Regions from separate parts of the Micromonospora sp. NBC_01638 genome, predicted to be linked through region 3. Evidence: riboswitches for the same ligand, from Rfam matches in the RefSeq annotation. Region 3 holds a riboswitch; each other region holds the start of a gene.

Region 1 (5,270 bases), 1.6 Mb from region 3:
CGCGTGACCCAGCCGGGGCCCTGCGCCCGAGGTGGCGGGAAATCTACCAGCACACCGCCCGCGAGCAGGACGAGCAGATCGCCGACGCGCTCAGTTCGCAGATCAAGAAGAGCCAGGATCGGGCACGCAGCGGGCACGGCAAGCGCAAGAAGTAATAGCAACGAATAAGGCCCCAGCCAGGAAAGCTGTCCTGAGCTGGGGCCTCACGGTGGAGCGGGTGACGGGAATCGAACCCGCACTGTCAGCTTGGGAAGCTGATGTTCTGCCATTGAACTACACCCGCAGGCGGCACCACTGTACCCGAGTCGCCGAGCCCGTGCACCCAGGCACCCCGCCCGGCGTAGCTCATCCGCGTACACCCGCTGCCGGCTCCGTCACGACGGGGCCGGCAGCGGCGTCGTTGGGCCGTGGTCAGGCGGCCGTGTACTGGATGTCACGACTGAGAATGGTCGGGCGTGCCTGCGGTACGGCGAGCGGCGCGGCCGCCGCCGACGGGGCGTGCGGGTCGAGCCAGACCCGCACGGCCGGCCGACCCGGCGCGAGACCCGGAATGCCCGCGGTGGGCTGCTCGCGGCGGGTCAGCATCGCCACGTCGACGGTGAACTCGAACAGCCGCCAGTCGGCCTGCGGCTCTGCCCGGGCGCCCTGCGCCAACCGGGCGACCCGCGCCGGATCGGTCACCGGACGGGCGCGCCCCGCCACGTACGCCTCGTCGTCGCTCTCCTCCGGAGGGAACGAGTGCAGCGCGTAACGGCCGTCGCGTTCGAGGTCACGGCGCTTCGGGGAGTCGATGATGAAGCAGAACAGACCCTCGTCGGTGATGACCGGGGAGACCGGATGGACTCGGGGCCCGCCGTCGGCGCGGACCGTGGCCAGGTAGCCGAAGCCCGGCCCGTACTGCTGGAGGAGAACGCGGATCCCGTCGGCGAGTCGGGGCTCGTCGGCGGCGAATTCGGACCAGGAAGCCATGCGAGCATTCTATCGAACAACTGTACGAGCAGCGAGCTCGACGCGCTGGTCACCGGCACCGAATCCGACGGCTTTGGGCACCGCCGCTATGGTTGTCCGATGCTGCTCTCCGACCGCGACCTGGTCTCCGAGATCAAGGCCGGCACGCTGGGCCTGGAGCCGTTCGAGCCCACCCTGGTCCAACCGTCCAGCATCGACGTGCGACTCGACCGGCTGTTCCGGGTGTTCAACAACCACCTTTACACACACATCGACCCGGCCATGCAGCAGGACGACCTGACCTCCGTGGTCGAGGTGCCCGACGGTGAGCCGTTCGTGCTGCACCCCGGGGAGTTCGTGCTCGCCTCGACACTGGAGGTCATCTCGCTGGGCGACCAGCTCGCCGGCCGGCTCGAAGGGAAGAGCTCGCTGGGTCGGCTCGGGCTGCTCACGCACTCCACCGCCGGCTTCATCGACCCGGGCTTCTCCGGTCACGTGACGCTGGAGCTCTCGAACGTGGCGAACCTGCCGATCACCCTCTGGCCAGGCATGAAGATCGGGCAGCTCTGCATCTTCCGGCTCTCCTCGCCGGCCGAGCACCCGTACGGCTCGGTGGTCTACGGCTCGCGCTACCAGGGCCAGCGGGGGCCGACGCCGAGCCGCGCCTGGCAGCACTGGCGCACCTGGCCCACCCGCTGAGCGGTACGACAGCCAGACGACGAGGGCCCGCCGCGACGAATCGCGACGGGCCCTTCGGTCACCCCTGATCAGCCTGGGCGGCCGTAGCTGTGGATCGGGCCGTCGTCGACCTTCTTCATCTTGACCGGTTGACCGGCCTGCGAGGCGTGCACCACCCAGCCACCGCCGACGTACATGCCGACGTGGTGGATGTCGCTGTAGTAGAAGACCAGGTCGCCGGGGCGCAGGTCGGCCTTGCTGACGTTCTTGGTGGCGCGGCTCTGCGCGGCGGCGTTGTGCGGCAGCGACACACCGGCCTTCGCCCAGGCGGCCAGCATCAGCCCGGAGCAGTCGTACGAGTTCGGGCCCTCGGCACCCCAGACGTAGGGCTTGCCGATCTGCGCGCAGGCGAACTTGACCGCCGTGCCCGCAGCGCCACCGGGATAGCTGCCGGGGCAGGGCGCCGGGCGCAGCGAACCGCCGCCACCGTTGCCGTACACCTTGATGCGCAGCTTCTGCAGCCGGTCGATCTCCTCGTTGATCTGCTTCTTCTTCGCCGCCAACTGGGCCTCGGTACGGGTCAGCTGGGCCACCATCTCGTCCAGCGGCGCCTTCTGCTTCGCCAGCTCATCGCGGAGGTCGGCCACCTGCCGCACGTCCTGCTGCTGGTTGTGCGCGAACCGGTCGAGCATCTCGAGCTGGCCAACCACCTCGCTGGGCGATCGACTGCCCAGCACCGCGTTGACGGTCGAGACGTTCTCGCCCTTGTACGCGCGCACGGCCAGCGCGCTGACCTTGTTCATCGCAGCGTCGACCTGGCGCTCCAGCGGGCCGATCCGGGCGGCCAGCGCGTCCGCCTGCTTGCGCTTGGCGGCGAGGTCGGTCCGGGTGGCGTTGTGCCGTTCGATGATCGGTTCGAGTTTGTTCCAGTCGGCGTCGATCTGGCGCTCGATCTCGGCGACGGACGGATCGGCGTGGGCCGCCGTGGCGCTGCCCGTCAGGACGACGGCGACGCCGGCCAGCGCGGCGAGAGCGGTGGTGAAGCGGGACCAGCGTGAGCGCGGCGCGATCGACGTCGGGCCGGCTGCTGCCGGCCGCTCGGACGACGGCCGCGGGGCATGGAGTGCCACCGGGTTCCGTACTCCTTCTTCCTGACCGCCTACCGGGTTAGCTGACGGGTTCGGGCGGGAAGTCGGCGCCCTACCGCAGTGGCTGCGGATTCACCCCGAGGGACCTGGGTCCCCGGTTCGCTCGGAAACGACTCGGCGGTGTCGGTCCGTTACCGCCCGGGCTGGGCGGAACTGATATCGGGCCGACGAATGACCAGAGTAGAGACGCCTGTTACCGATCCGCAACCCGTGCGGCCGTGACACTCCGTACCGATCAGGGAGGGTGACGGACCGTACGCGAAGATTTCTTTCCTGACGCGTCGACAGATAGAAAGGTATTGACGCAGGCTCCCGGGCGGCGCGAAGGTGACCTCACCTTCATCCCGTGGAATTTAGGGGGTTCGATGCACCATCCAACCCTGTCGCTCCGGCGGCGCGCACTGCTCACCGCCGCCGTGGTCGCCGCAGCGACCGCGGTACCGCTACCCGCCGGCGCTGCCGCCGCCGCACCCACCGCCGACCGCCAGCAGCAGTACGCCGCGGCGGCAGCGGAGTACGGCGTGCCGACCGGCGTGCTGCTCGGCGTCTCCTACCTGGAGTCCCGCTGGGACAGCAACGCCGGCACACCGAGCACCAGCGGCGGCTACGGCCCGATGCACCTGACCGACGCCCGCCACGTGGTCGCCCTGCCTGGGCGCGGCCACCACGACACCGGCGCCGAGGACCCGCGTGGCGACGACTCCCGACCCGCGCTGGCGCCCGCTCCTCGGCAGGCCGAAGACCCCGCGCCGCCCACCGCCGCGTTGCAGACCGTGGACACCGCCGCAGCGCTGACCGGCGCGGCACCCGAGGCGCTGCGCACCGACGCGAGCGTCAACATCCGGGGCGGGGCGGCACTGCTCGCCGCGTACCAACGGGAGCTGGGCGCGCCGGTTGGCGCCGGCACCGACCCGGCTGCCTGGTACGGCGCGGTGGCCCGCTACGCCGGTGCGGACAGCGCCGATGCCGCAGCGGCCTTCGCCGACGAGGTCTTCACCACGATCAGCGCCGGCGAGTCCCGGGTGACCGACGACGGCCAGCGGATCACGCTGCCGGCCCGCGCGGTACAGCCGGAGCGTTCCTGGCTGGACCGACTGGGCCTGCGCCGCCTGGCCCGCCCGGACGGGCTGGAGTGCCCCCGCACCATCTCCTGTGAGTGGATCCCCGCGCCCTACGAGGCGTTCGGCGACGGGGACTACGGCAACCACGACCTCTCCGACCGGCCCGCACGGCAGAAGATCGAGTACATCGCCATCCATGACACCGAGGCAAGCTGGGCGACCACCCTGAAACTCGTCCAGGACCCGACCTACGTGAGCTGGCACTACTCGCTGCGCTCGGTGGACGGGCACATCGCCCAGCACGTGAAAACCAAGGACGTCGGCTGGCACGCCGGAAACTGGTACGTCAACGCCAAGTCGATCGGGCTGGAACACGAGGGCTTTGCCGCGCAGGGCACCTGGTACACCGAGGCGATGTACCGGACGTCGGCGAAGCTGGTCCGACACCTCGCGCTGCGGCTGGGCATCCCCCTGGACCGCCAACACATCATCGGCCACGACAACGTGCCCGGCACCGTCGCATCGACCGTACGCGGAATGCACTGGGACCCGGGACCGTACTGGGACTGGACGCACTACTTCGACCTGCTGCACGCGCCGCGACTGGACACCGGCACCCCGGCCACCGGGTTGGTCCGAATCGACCCGAACCACGCCACCAACCAGCCGGCGTTCACCGGATGCGTCACCCCTGCCGTGCCGTGCACGCCGCGCGGATCCTCGTCGGTGGTGCTGCACACCGCGCCATCCTCGGACGCGCCACTGGTGAACGACATCGCGCTGCGCCCTGACGGCACCCCGAACACCATGGAGGTGTCGGATCACGGCGCCCGGGCCTCCGCCGGCCAGACGTACGCGCTGGCCGGCCGGCAGGGCGACTGGACGTCCATCTGGTACCTCGGGCAACGGGCGTGGTTCCACAACCCGGCGTCCGCGCCGACCGCCAGTTGGACCGTCGGCATGGTGGCCACCCCGAAGCCCGGACGGGCCACGATCCCGGTGTACGGACGGGCGTACCCGGAGCAGACGGCCTACCCGGCCGGGGTGCCCTACCAGGCGATCTCGCCGCTGCAGTACACCCTTGCTGCCGGGCAGCGGTACGCCGTCGGCGCGGTGCTGGCCGGTGAGTACTACCGGGCCAGCACGTTCGACGGCTCCTCCCCCGGCGACTGGACGGTGATCCGCGGCAAGAACCGGTACGCGCAGATCCAGTTCGGCCACCGCATCATGTACGTCGACCTGGCCGACGTGCAGTTGCTGCCGTCCCCGGTGGGCGCACCCCGCTGAGCGACCACGACGGCCCCCGGTCGGGTGACCGGGGGCCGTCGTCGTGCCTGTGGGGATCAGCCGGGTCTGCGGAACCCGGCGACCGGCATGGTGTTGATGCTGGACACCTGCACCGGTTTGCCGGCCCGGGGGGCGTGCACCATCTGGT
Region 2 (5,270 bases), 2.1 Mb from region 3:
GCCCGCGCCGATCGCGATGCCCACATCGGCACGGGCCAACGCCGGGGCGTCGTTCACCCCGTCGCCGACCATCGCCACGGTCAACCCCCGGCGCTGGAGTTCGGCCACCCGGTCGTCCTTCTCCGCCGGCAGCACCTCGGCGAAGACCTCGTCGACGCCGGGCCGGAAGCCGAGTTCGGCCGCGACCGCCTCGGCCACCGACCGAGCGTCACCCGTGATCATGGCGATCGTCCGGACGCCCTCGGCACGCAGCTCGGCGATGGCCCGCCGTGCCTCCGGACGCACCTCGTCGGTCAACGCGAACGCGCCGAGCACGGTCTGCGGCAGCCGCACCAGATGCAGCACCGCGGCACCCCGCGCCGACCACCGCCCAGTCGCCGCCTCCAGCTCCGCCGGGAGCGGCAGGCCCAGTTCCCGCAGCAGCACCGGCCCGCCCACCGCGTACTCCGTACCGTCGATGGTGGCCTGCACACCGCGGCCCGGCAGCGACCGGAACCCGGCGGCCGGGAGCGGGCCTGCGGGCCCGGCCGCCGCCACGATCGCCCGAGCCAACGGATGTTCACTGTCCGACTCGACGCCCGCCGCGATCCGCAGCACCTCGTCCCGCTCGGCGCCAGGTGCCGTCACCAGGTCGGTGAGGGCGTGCTCGCCCCGGGTCAGCGTGCCGGTCTTGTCGAAGAGCACCGCGCCGACGGTCCGCATCCGCTCCAACGCCAACCGGTCCTTGACCAGGATCCCGGACCGCGCGGCCAGCGCGGTGGAGAGGGCCACGACCAGGGGAATGGCGAGTCCCAACGCGTGCGGGCAGGCGATCACCAGGACGGTGACCGCGCGGACCACCGCCTCGTCCGGCTGGCCGAGGACGGTCCAGACCAGCACGGTCAACACAGCGGTGCCGGTGGCCAGGTAGAACAGCGCGGCGGCGAACCGGTCGGCCAGCAGTTGGGCCCGCCCGCCGGAGGCCTGGGCCTGCGCGACCATCCGCTGGATGCCGGCGAGCGCGGTGTGCTCGCCCAGCGCCTCGACGCGGACCCGGATCGCCGAGTCGGTGGCGACGGTGCCGGCCACCACCCGGTCGCCCGGCGAACGGGCGACCGGCCGCGACTCGCCAGTGATCATCGACTCGTCCAGTTCGGCGCCGCCGTCGACGATCCGGCCGTCCGCCGGCACCCGACCCCCTGGGCGGACCAGCACCACGTCACCAACCCGCAGGTCGGTCACCGGCACCGCCTCGACCCGTCCGTCCGCCGCCACCCGCTCGGCCTCGTCCGGTAGCAGCGCGGCCAGCGCCGCAAGCGCTCCCCGGGCCTGCCCGATGGCCTTCATCTCCTGCCAGTGCCCGAGCAGCATGATGGTGACCAGCGCGGCCAACTCCCACCAGAAGTCCAGGTCAAAGGCGCCGACGCTGGTGGCCAGGGACGCGGTGTAGGCGACGGTGATCGCCATCGCGACGAGCAGCATCATGCCGGGTGCCCGGTCCCGCACCTCCCGGACCGCGCCGACCAGGAACGGCCAACCGCCCCACCAGAACACCACCGAGCCGAGCACCGGACCCACCCAGGAACGGCCGGGGACCTTCCCGCTCAGGCCCAGCTGATCCGACACGAGGTGGCTGGTCAGGACCACCGGGACGGTGAGCACCAGGCAGACCCAGAAGCGGTGACGAAACATCGCGGGATCGTGCCCGGCGTGCTTGTCGTGCTGCACGTGCGCGGCGGGGGCCGCGTGCTGCTGGCGGTCCGGTTCGGGTGGCGACGGGTCGGGCATGTCTCCAACATGCCGCGCCGGGGGCCCCACATGGGCGGTTCAGCCGCCGACACTCCGCCACGACCTACAGCCCCGGATCGGGGTGGTTAGCATTCCCCACGATGATCCCCCGTCAACCGTCGCACAGTCGAGCACCGGCGCCTCCATCCCGTGGCCCAGCCCCCGCCCAGCCGGACCCGGCACTGACCGTCAGTGATCAAGTGCTCGTCAGCCAGCGATCCGCCGCGCCGCTCGGTCCGTATTCGCGGTGGCGGTGAACCGACCGGCCCGCTGACACGTACCCCGCACCGGATCGTTGGGAGTCTCGCCTTGGGTTCCGACCACACCCGTCCCGCTCCGTCCGCCCCGCCCCGGGTGCGACGGATCCTCGTCATGACCGTGGTGCCCCTGTTCGTCGCTACCGTGCTCGCCGCGGTGCTGCTCTGGCCGCGCGGCGGCCCACCGCAGACCGACGGTGGGGCGGACGTACCGCGCTATCCCGGCACGGTGACCCGGGTGGTCACCGAGCCGTGCCCGCCGGTGCCGTCGGCCCCCGAGGGCGCGCCGAGGTTCGGCGCCGGGCCGTGCGGCACGGTCGACGTCCGGGTCGACGACGGGCCGACCGCCGGCCAGAAGGTGCAGACACCGGTGCCCGACGGGCCCGGTGCCCCGAGGGTCGACGTCGGCGACGAGGTCATCCTGGTCGAGCTGACTGATCCGGCCGATCCCGCCACCAGCAGCTGGAACATCGCCGAGCACCAGCGCGGCACCCCGATGGTGTGGCTGGCAGTGGTCTTCGCCGCGGCGATCGTGGCGTTCGGTCGGTGGCGGGGCCTGGCCGCGCTCGCCGGGCTGGCCGCCAGCTTCGCCATCCTGCTCACCTTCGTGCTGCCGGGCATCGGCGCCGGCAGATCACCCCTGCTGGTGGCGGTGGTCGGCGCGGCCCTCATCATGTTCGTCGTGCTCTATCTGACGCACGGGGTCACCGCGCAGACCTCGGTCGCGGTCCTCGGCACCCTCGGCAGCCTGGTGCTGACCGGCGTGCTCGCCACCATCGCCACGGCCGCAACCCACCTCACCGGCTTCGGCAGCGAGGATGCCACCACCCTGTCGATGTTCCAGGGCGACGTGGACCTGCACGGCCTGCTGCTCGCCGGGATCATCATCGGCTCGCTCGGGGTGCTCGACGACGTGACGGTCACCCAGGCCGCCACCGTCACCGAGCTGGCGAACGCGAACCCCGGGCTGACCCGGTTGCAGCTGTACCGTGCGGCCACCCGGGTCGGCCGCGCGCACATCGCCTCCACGGTCAACACCATCGTGCTGGCGTACGCGGGCGCGTCTCTACCGCTGCTGCTCCTGCTCACCGCCGACTCGCGACCGATCGGGCAGATCCTCACCAGCGAGTTCCTCGCGCAGGAAATCGTCCGTAGCGCCGTCGCCACACTCGGTCTGATCGCGGCCGTGCCGCTGACCACCGGGCTGGCCGCGGTGGTGACCGCCGCCGGGCGCGCAGACGAGCCGGATCAACCGCGGACCCCGCCCTTATTCACCGCCGCCGATCGGTGGCCGGAGCCGGACAGGAGCACGGAAACGGCATGGTGACACTCCTCAGCGTGACCAGATCAGGTATCCGCCCTGAGAACCACGCCACTGGTCACTCAACGCTATGGCGAAATGACACTTTTGATCGGCATCCAGGCGTAGCTCACCCGGCCGGCTCTCAGGTAACCTCGCTGCCGGTTACCGATGAAGGCGCGACGCGGCGCCTGCGGTGCCACCGCCCAATCGCCAACCGGCGAACCGGGGACCCAGGTACCTGGGGTGAATCCGCGTCAGCGGTAGGGGCCACTTCCGCCCCGAACCCGTCAGCTAACCCGGTCGGCGGTCGACGGAAGGGAACATTGTGACGGCACCCCTACGCCGCTGGTTGACACCCGTGGTGGCCGTGATCGCCGCACTGACTGTGCTCGCCGGTCCCCTCCCGGCCAACGCCGCCCCGACGACCCCCACACCGTCCGGGCACGAGGAGGACAACGAGCCCAAGCTGCTCAACGACGTCATCGAGCAGGCCAACCGCGACTACTCCGCCGCCAAGTCCAAGCTGGACAAATCCAAGAAGCGGCAGCAGGAGCTGGCCCTGGAGGTCCACCGGGCCAAGGCCGACCTGGACGCGCTGGCCCCACAGGTCGGGCAGATCGCCGCCCAGTCGTATCGGACCGGCCGGATCGGGGCGATCGCGATGCTGCTGGAGAGCGACGCTCCCGACTCGTTCGTCGAGCGCGCCGCGGCGCTCGACGAGATGAACATGGTCAACGAGAAGAAGCTCGCCGAGGTCAACACGGTGAAGGCCCGCGCCGAGCAAGCCAAGCTGGCCCTCGACACGGAGGTCCGCGAGCAGCAGAAGCAGACCGCCGTGATGGCGAAGCGGAAGAGCGAGGCGGACAAGGCGCTTTCCCTGGTCGGCGGGAAGGGCTTCACCGGCGGTCTGGTGGACGCCACGTCGATGGTCGCGAAGATCGGCCCGGGTCGCACCGCGGACGGTGACTGGAAGCCCCAGTCGTGCAGCGAGAATGACCCGACCACTTCCGGCTGCGTCACCGCCCGGACGCTGCACGCGTACAAGGAGGTCAAGCGGGCGGGCTTCAACCGGTTCGTCGGCTGTTACCGCTCCGGCGGGCCGTGGGAGCACCCGAAGGGCCGCGCCTGCGACTGGTCGCTGCAGAAGAGCGGCTTCGCCCCGTGGCACAACGACGACACCCGGACGTACGGCAACAACGTCGCCGCGTTCCTCATCCGTAACGCCGACCGGCTCGGCATCTACTACGTGATCTGGAACCGGCAGATCTGGTTCCCGGCGACCGGCTGGAGTTCGTACAGCGGGCCGTCGAACCACACCGACCACGTCCACATGTCGCTGCTCTGACCCGCACAATCCTCTCGAGGGCCGTTCCGCGTCGCGCGGGGCGGCCCTCGACGCGTCAGGCGGCGGAAGGCGTGGCCGGATCGGTCGATCCGGCAGGCACGTCGAGCGTCCCGAAGCCGGCCGGCACGGCGGCCACCAGGCGCACCGCTCCGGCGGCGAGTCGGTACGACACACCCACCACCGCGCACCGCCCCTGCGCCACCTCGTCGGCCAGCACGGGCGACTGCCTCAGCAGCGTCTCGACGGTCTGCGCGATGTGGATGTCGACGATGCCGTCGATGTCGTCCACGCCCTCGGCTCCGGCCCGGCGCAGGCTGGGCAGCACGGCGTCGACCACCGCCCGCAGGTGCCCACGAGGTGGGGTGCCGGTCGCGGCGACCTCCCGGGCCGCCTGCACCGCGCCGCACGAGTCGTGGCCGAGCACCACCACCAGCGGGGTGCCGAGCACGGTCACCGCGTACTCCACGCTGCCGAGCACCTCCGGGCCGGCGGTGTGCCCGGCCGTACGGACCACGAACAGGTCACCCAGCCCGCGGTCGAAGATGATCTCGGCAGCCAGGCGGGAGTCGGAGCAGCCGACGATCACCGCGAACGGGTG
Region 3 (5,270 bases):
CGTACGTCGCGGGTCGGTTGTCGGGCGGGCCGGGTCCGGACCGCTACCCTGGTCCGGCGGCGTGTCGGTCACGACCGATCGTCGAAGGGTCAGACAACGAAAAGTATCGAGTAATCAGATGCTGAAAAGTGCGGATATGGGCGGCTTTGTCGGTCCGGATCCGCGAATTGCTCATCCTGAGGGGTGGCGACCGAGGCCGTCGGAGGAATACTCTCGGTCGCGGCCCGCGTACTGATGAGGCGCCCGGGGGACGGGCGGGTGGAGGTGCTCGCGTGAGCCTGTCGATCGTGAAGTCGGTTCTGTCCGGTGGTGTCATGGAGATCGCCCCGCGGGGTGAGATCGACGTCGACACAGCGTACGAGGTGCGCGAGGCGATCGCGGAGGTGCTGGCCAAAGGCCGTCCGCTCCGCATCGAGCTGAACATGAGGCTGGTCACCTTCATCGACTCCGTCGGCATCAGCGCCATGGTTGCCGGCTTCCAGACGGCCGAGGTCAGCGACGTCAAGCTGGTGGTCACCGAGCCGAGCCGGTTCGTGCACCGGCAGCTCTGGGTGACCGGCCTGCTCGGTCTGTTCGGTGCCCCGGAGCCCTACTTCGCCGGTGCCGCCACTCCCGAGGTGTTGCCCGGCGCCTGAGCGCCCGCCGGCTCCTGGGGTCATCTCTCCGAACCGGGTTCGTCCGGACGGCTGCCGTCGGGCGTTGCCAGCCAGACATCGGTACGGGACGATCGTGCGACCATCGACGGCGGGAGACGGTGTGCTCAGCAGCGATACCTTCAGCTACACCGTCCAGGCCCGGTGCTCAACGGCCGAGGCGGCGGCGATGCTCAGTGACCTGACCCGGCAGGGTGAGCTGCACCCCCTGATCGTCCGGGTCCGCCGACTCCCGCCACGACCCGGCGCCCAGGCCAGCTACACGATCAACGACCGGTTGGTGGCCGGCCCACTGCGCTTCCGGACCACCTACCACGCGGACGTTCTGATCAGCGAGGACGACGAGATCGTCATGGTGGCCCGCCAGTGGCCGGCCACCACGGTGCGCAACCACACCCGACTGCGCCCCGAGCCGGACGGCCTGGTCCGAATCGACGTCGAGATCACCCTGACCGCGCCGACCCCGCTGTTCCGGTACGCGTTCCGCCAGGCCCGGGCGGCTCACCTCGCCCTGGCCACCCGGATCGGCGCGGCCCTCGACCCCTCCGGCGACCCCCCGCCCCCTGCCTGACCCGCCCCGCACCCACCTCCCGCACCCCGCACCCCACGTCATGATCGTGCTCGATCGTGGATGTAGTGGCCTGTGGGCGCCAGGAGGCCACTACATCCTGGTTGCAGCGCGAGCACGGTTCGCGAGGGCGGGTCGCGCGGCGGGACGCCGGCCCCAGGGCTTGTACGTGGACAGCACCGTCGCGATGATCATCAGGCTGGTCGACACCGCGGGTGCGATCACCAGGTCGGCGCGATCCCGAGCGGGCAGCGCGGCCCCCAACGCACCGCCGTGCCGCAGATTCGGGGTGAACAGGAACAGCACCAGCCCGACCAGCACCGTGGTGAGCACCAGCTTGACCAGCACCCAGTGGTAGCGCACCAGGCCCCACGGGGTGAGCAGCGCGCTGGCGACACCGATCAGCCAGACCAGCACGCTCAGCGGCGCGAACAGCATGGTGCCGACCAGTGCCGCGACCGGGTAGACCACCGCCGGGTCGGCACCACGCTGCACGGCGATGCCGAGGGTGAGCAGCACCAGGTCGGCACCGAGCCAGCCGAGCGAGGTGACCAGGTGCAGGGTGAGCAGCCCCTTGCGGGCCGTGGGTGGGATCCGACGCATACCGCGATGCTTCCCGCCGACCCCGGCCGGGTCGTCCGACGACAGGCGACATCAGGGGTACGCCCCGCGACGTAGCCGGCCTTGCCCTGACGAAATGCCGGTGAGTCATCCTGACGACTCACCGGCATCACACCAGTGGTCAGTAAACCGACAGGTGCACGTGGTTGGTGTGGTCGGTGGACGGGGTGCCGCCCGCCCCGCTGTACGACTTCCACCCGCTGCTGGGCAGCCAGATCTGCCGGTACCAGATCACGTACAGCACAGCGAGCCGGTCGGCGTTGCGGATGAAGTACGCGGCCAGGTTGTTGCCGTACGTCTTGTCGCCGCCGGTGGCGTTCCCGCCGAAGCCGTCCTTCTGCGCCGCGAAGTCGCAGGCCCGGCCCTTCGGGTGTTCGCCGGAGCCGCTGGGGCGGTGGCAGGAGACGTACCGGGTGAACCCGGCGGCCTTGGCCTGGTTGAGCGCGTGCAGGGTACGCGGGGTGATGCAGCCGCTGGCCGGCGTGGGGTCGTTGATGCTGCACGACTCGGACGGCCAGGAGCCGTCGGAGTTGCGCGGGGCCGCCGTCGCGTTGGCGGCGGAGGTGCCCCGGTTGGAGTCGGTGTCGGCGGTGGTCTGTGGCTTGGGTGTGGTGGCCACGGTCAGTGCCCGCTCGGCCTGCTCCTTGCGCTTGGCCATCACCGCGACCTGCTTGCGCTGTTCGTTGATCTCGCCGTCCAGGGCGGCCCGGGTGCGGTTGGACTGGTCCTTCGTGGCGAGCAGATCACGCAGCACCCGGTCCTCGTTGGCGGCCACTGCGTCCAAGGCGGCGGCCCGGTCCATGAAGCCCTCCGGGGTGTTGCTGTTGAGTAGCGCCGACATCGCGCCGAGCCGGCCGGTGCGGTACGCCACGCCGGCGATCTCGCCCACCTTGCCGTTGCGCTGGGCGAGCTCGACGTCGATGGTCTTCAGTCGGGTGGCGAGCTGCTGCTGCCGCTGCACGGAGGTGTCCAGGGCGCGCTTCGCGTCCAGGTAGCCCTTGCTGGCCGCATCGAGTTGGGCGCGTAGCGCCGGGGTGCCGCCCTCTTCGTCCGAGTCGGGTGCGGCGGCGGCCCGCAGGCCGGTCGGGGGAGCGGCCGAGGCGGCGCCGGCCGGGAGCGCGACGCCGAGGGCGAACATCGCGACGATCAGGGCCGCCAGTCGGGCGGTCGGTGGTCGTGTTGGTGCCACTGCGCATGTCCTTCCGTTAGCCGCCGACCGGGTTAGCTGACGGGTTCGGGACGGAAGATCCCTACCGCTGACGCGGATGCACCCCAGGAACATGGTTCCCCGGTTCGCCCTCTCGAGCGATTAGGCGGCGACCGCCACCGGCGCCGGGAGGCGCCGCCTGGTGGAGGCCGGGACCGAGCCTACCGTTGCCGGTGGGGCCGCTGCAGTCAATGTGACGGACGGTGCGTGCGTCGTGACGATGAATTACTGCTACCACTCGATCGAGCCGCAGGCTCCGGAGGCGGCGCCGGGCTCGATCTGCAACGTCGCGTGCTCGATCCGGAAGTCGTCGTGCAGGGCCGTACGCGCGGCGGTGAGCACCGCGCCGACCTCCGCGCCGGGCGCCATGGTCAGGTGTGCGGAGGCCACGTCCATGCCCGAGGTGAGCGTCCACACGTGCAGGTCGTGCACCTCGACCACACCGGGGACTGCGGCCAACCGGTCGTGCACGGCGGTCACCTGAAGATGCTCCGGTGCGGCCTGCACCAGGATGCGGACGGCGGCACGTGCCAGCCGCCAGGTACGCGGCAGGATGAACACGCCGATGGCGACCGCGACAAGTGGGTCGGCCCACCACCAGTCGGTGACGGTGATGAGCAGCGCCGCGCCGATGACGCCGAGCGAGCCGAGCAGGTCGCCGAGGACCTCCAGGTAGGCGCCCTGGAGGTTGATGCTCTCCCGGGCGCCGGTGCGGAGCAGGGCGAAGGCGACGACGTTCGCGAGCAGGCCGAGCACGGCCACCGCGAGCATCGGGCCGGCGATGACCTCGTGCGGGTCGCCGAAGCGGCGGATCGCCTCGATCACCACGTAGATCGCGACGCCGGAGAGCAGGACGGCGTTGGCCAGCGCGGCGAGCACCTCGAGTCGGTAGAGCCCGAAGGTGCGCTGCGGGTCGGTGGTGGCCCGCCGGGTCGCGGTGATCGCGGCGAGCGCCATCCCGATGCCGAGCACGTCGGTGAACATGTGCCCGGCGTCGGAGAGCAGGGCGAGTGAGCCGGTGTGCAGCGCGGCGACCGCCTCGACCACCATCAGGGCGGCGAGCAGCCCGAAAGCCGCCCAGAGTCGGCCCCGGTGCTGGTGTGCGGCATTGGCGACCGACGCATGGTGGTGGTCATGACCTGCGCCCACGAGGTTCACCTTCCGCTGCCAGTCGGGACACGGTCAAATGTATGTTCACATCGCTATGTGTGCAAGTGTAAGGCCGAACCACCCCCCAGCCAGGCCATTTGTCGCGGATCAGCCGGTCGGGTCGATGGTGGTGAGTCGCTGAGTGGCCCGGGAGAGCGCCACGTACAGGGTGCGCACCCCGGCGCCCGGATCCGCCCGGATCTCGCTCGGAGCGACCAGCACCACCCCGTCGTACTCCATGCCCTTGGCCTCCAGGCTGGTCACCACCTGCAACCTCGATGCGCCGAGCGCGTCGAGCCAACCGGCGACCTCGTCGCGGCGGGGGACCGGCGTGATCACCCCGACGGTGCCCTCCACCTCGGTCAGCAGACCGGCGGCCGCCTCCACGGTCGCGGTCTCCAACCCCGTCGCGGGCACCACCAGCTCGACCGGATCGACCCCGGTGGAGCGGACGGCGCTCGGCAGCGGCAGGTCAGGGTAGATCCGGCGGATCTCCGCCGCCGCCACCGCGAAGATCTCCGACGAGTTGCGGTAGTTGGTGGTGAGCGTGAAATCGTGCCGCTTGCGCCGGCCCAACGCCTGGTCGCGGGCCCGGGTCAGCTCCTCCGGATCGCCGGTCCACGCGGTCTGCGCGGGGTCGCCCACCACGGTCCAGGAGGCCAGGCGGCCACGTCGACCAACCATCCGCCACTGCATCGGTGAGACGTCCTGCGCCTCGTCCACCACCACGTGCGCGTAGTCCCGGTAGTCCGCCGGGCGCTCCCGGGCCGCCGCGCGGGCGGCCCGCTGCCGGTCGCCGAAGGTGCTCAACTCGCGGACGCCGCCAGCAAGCTGGAACGGGTCGCGCCGGGCCTTGGCCGGCTGCGCCGGCTTACCGAGCAGCGCGTCCAACTCGTCCAGCAGCGCGATGTCGGCGATGGTCAGTCCGGCCGAGTCCAGGTCCTGGTACGCGGCGGTGAGCAGCCGGATCTCCGCAGAGGAGAGGACCCCACCGGCATAGCGGCGCAGCCGGTCCGGCCGGGCCAACCAGCCGAGCACGTGCCGGGGGTGCAGCCGCGGCCACCACGCCTTG

What was found. A riboswitch is a leader RNA that binds a small molecule or an ion and turns the genes downstream of it on or off. The one in region 3 is predicted to bind cyclic di-AMP.
Region 1: it holds a riboswitch for cyclic di-AMP, as region 3 does, so the genes downstream of both, OG811_RS11165 (NlpC/P60 family protein) here and OG811_RS03225 (coiled-coil domain-containing protein) in region 3, are expected to answer to the same signal.
Region 2: it holds a riboswitch for cyclic di-AMP, as region 3 does, so the genes downstream of both, OG811_RS13390 (coiled-coil domain-containing protein) here and OG811_RS03225 (coiled-coil domain-containing protein) in region 3, are expected to answer to the same signal.

The regions. Positions count from the first base shown of each region.
Region 1 covers NZ_CP109273.1:2,369,567-2,374,836, reverse strand. The annotation lists gene OG811_RS11185 (CPBP family intramembrane glutamic endopeptidase) at 1-7, shown strand, start outside; tRNA gene OG811_RS11180 (tRNA-Gly) at 210-283, opposite strand; gene OG811_RS11175 (pyridoxamine 5'-phosphate oxidase family protein) at 412-969, opposite strand; gene dcd (dCTP deaminase) at 1,069-1,647, shown strand; gene OG811_RS11165 (NlpC/P60 family protein) at 1,716-2,756, opposite strand; cyclic di-AMP (ydaO/yuaA leader) riboswitch at 2,769-2,904, opposite strand; gene OG811_RS11160 (N-acetylmuramoyl-L-alanine amidase) at 3,140-5,122, shown strand; gene OG811_RS11155 (NlpC/P60 family protein) at 5,179-5,270, opposite strand, start outside.
Region 2 covers NZ_CP109273.1:2,820,511-2,825,780, reverse strand. The annotation lists gene OG811_RS13400 (heavy metal translocating P-type ATPase) at 1-1,767, opposite strand, end outside; gene OG811_RS13395 (YibE/F family protein) at 2,077-3,351, shown strand; cyclic di-AMP (ydaO/yuaA leader) riboswitch at 3,518-3,648, shown strand; gene OG811_RS13390 (coiled-coil domain-containing protein) at 3,653-4,672, shown strand; gene OG811_RS13385 (carbonic anhydrase) at 4,728-5,270, opposite strand, start outside.
Region 3 covers NZ_CP109273.1:720,470-725,739, reverse strand. The annotation lists gene OG811_RS03240 (STAS domain-containing protein) at 273-635, shown strand; gene OG811_RS03235 (SRPBCC family protein) at 757-1,224, shown strand; gene OG811_RS03230 (hypothetical protein) at 1,315-1,824, opposite strand; gene OG811_RS03225 (coiled-coil domain-containing protein) at 1,964-3,031, opposite strand; cyclic di-AMP (ydaO/yuaA leader) riboswitch at 3,037-3,168, opposite strand; gene OG811_RS03220 (cation diffusion facilitator family transporter) at 3,281-4,198, opposite strand; gene OG811_RS03215 (HelD family protein) at 4,307-5,270, opposite strand, start outside.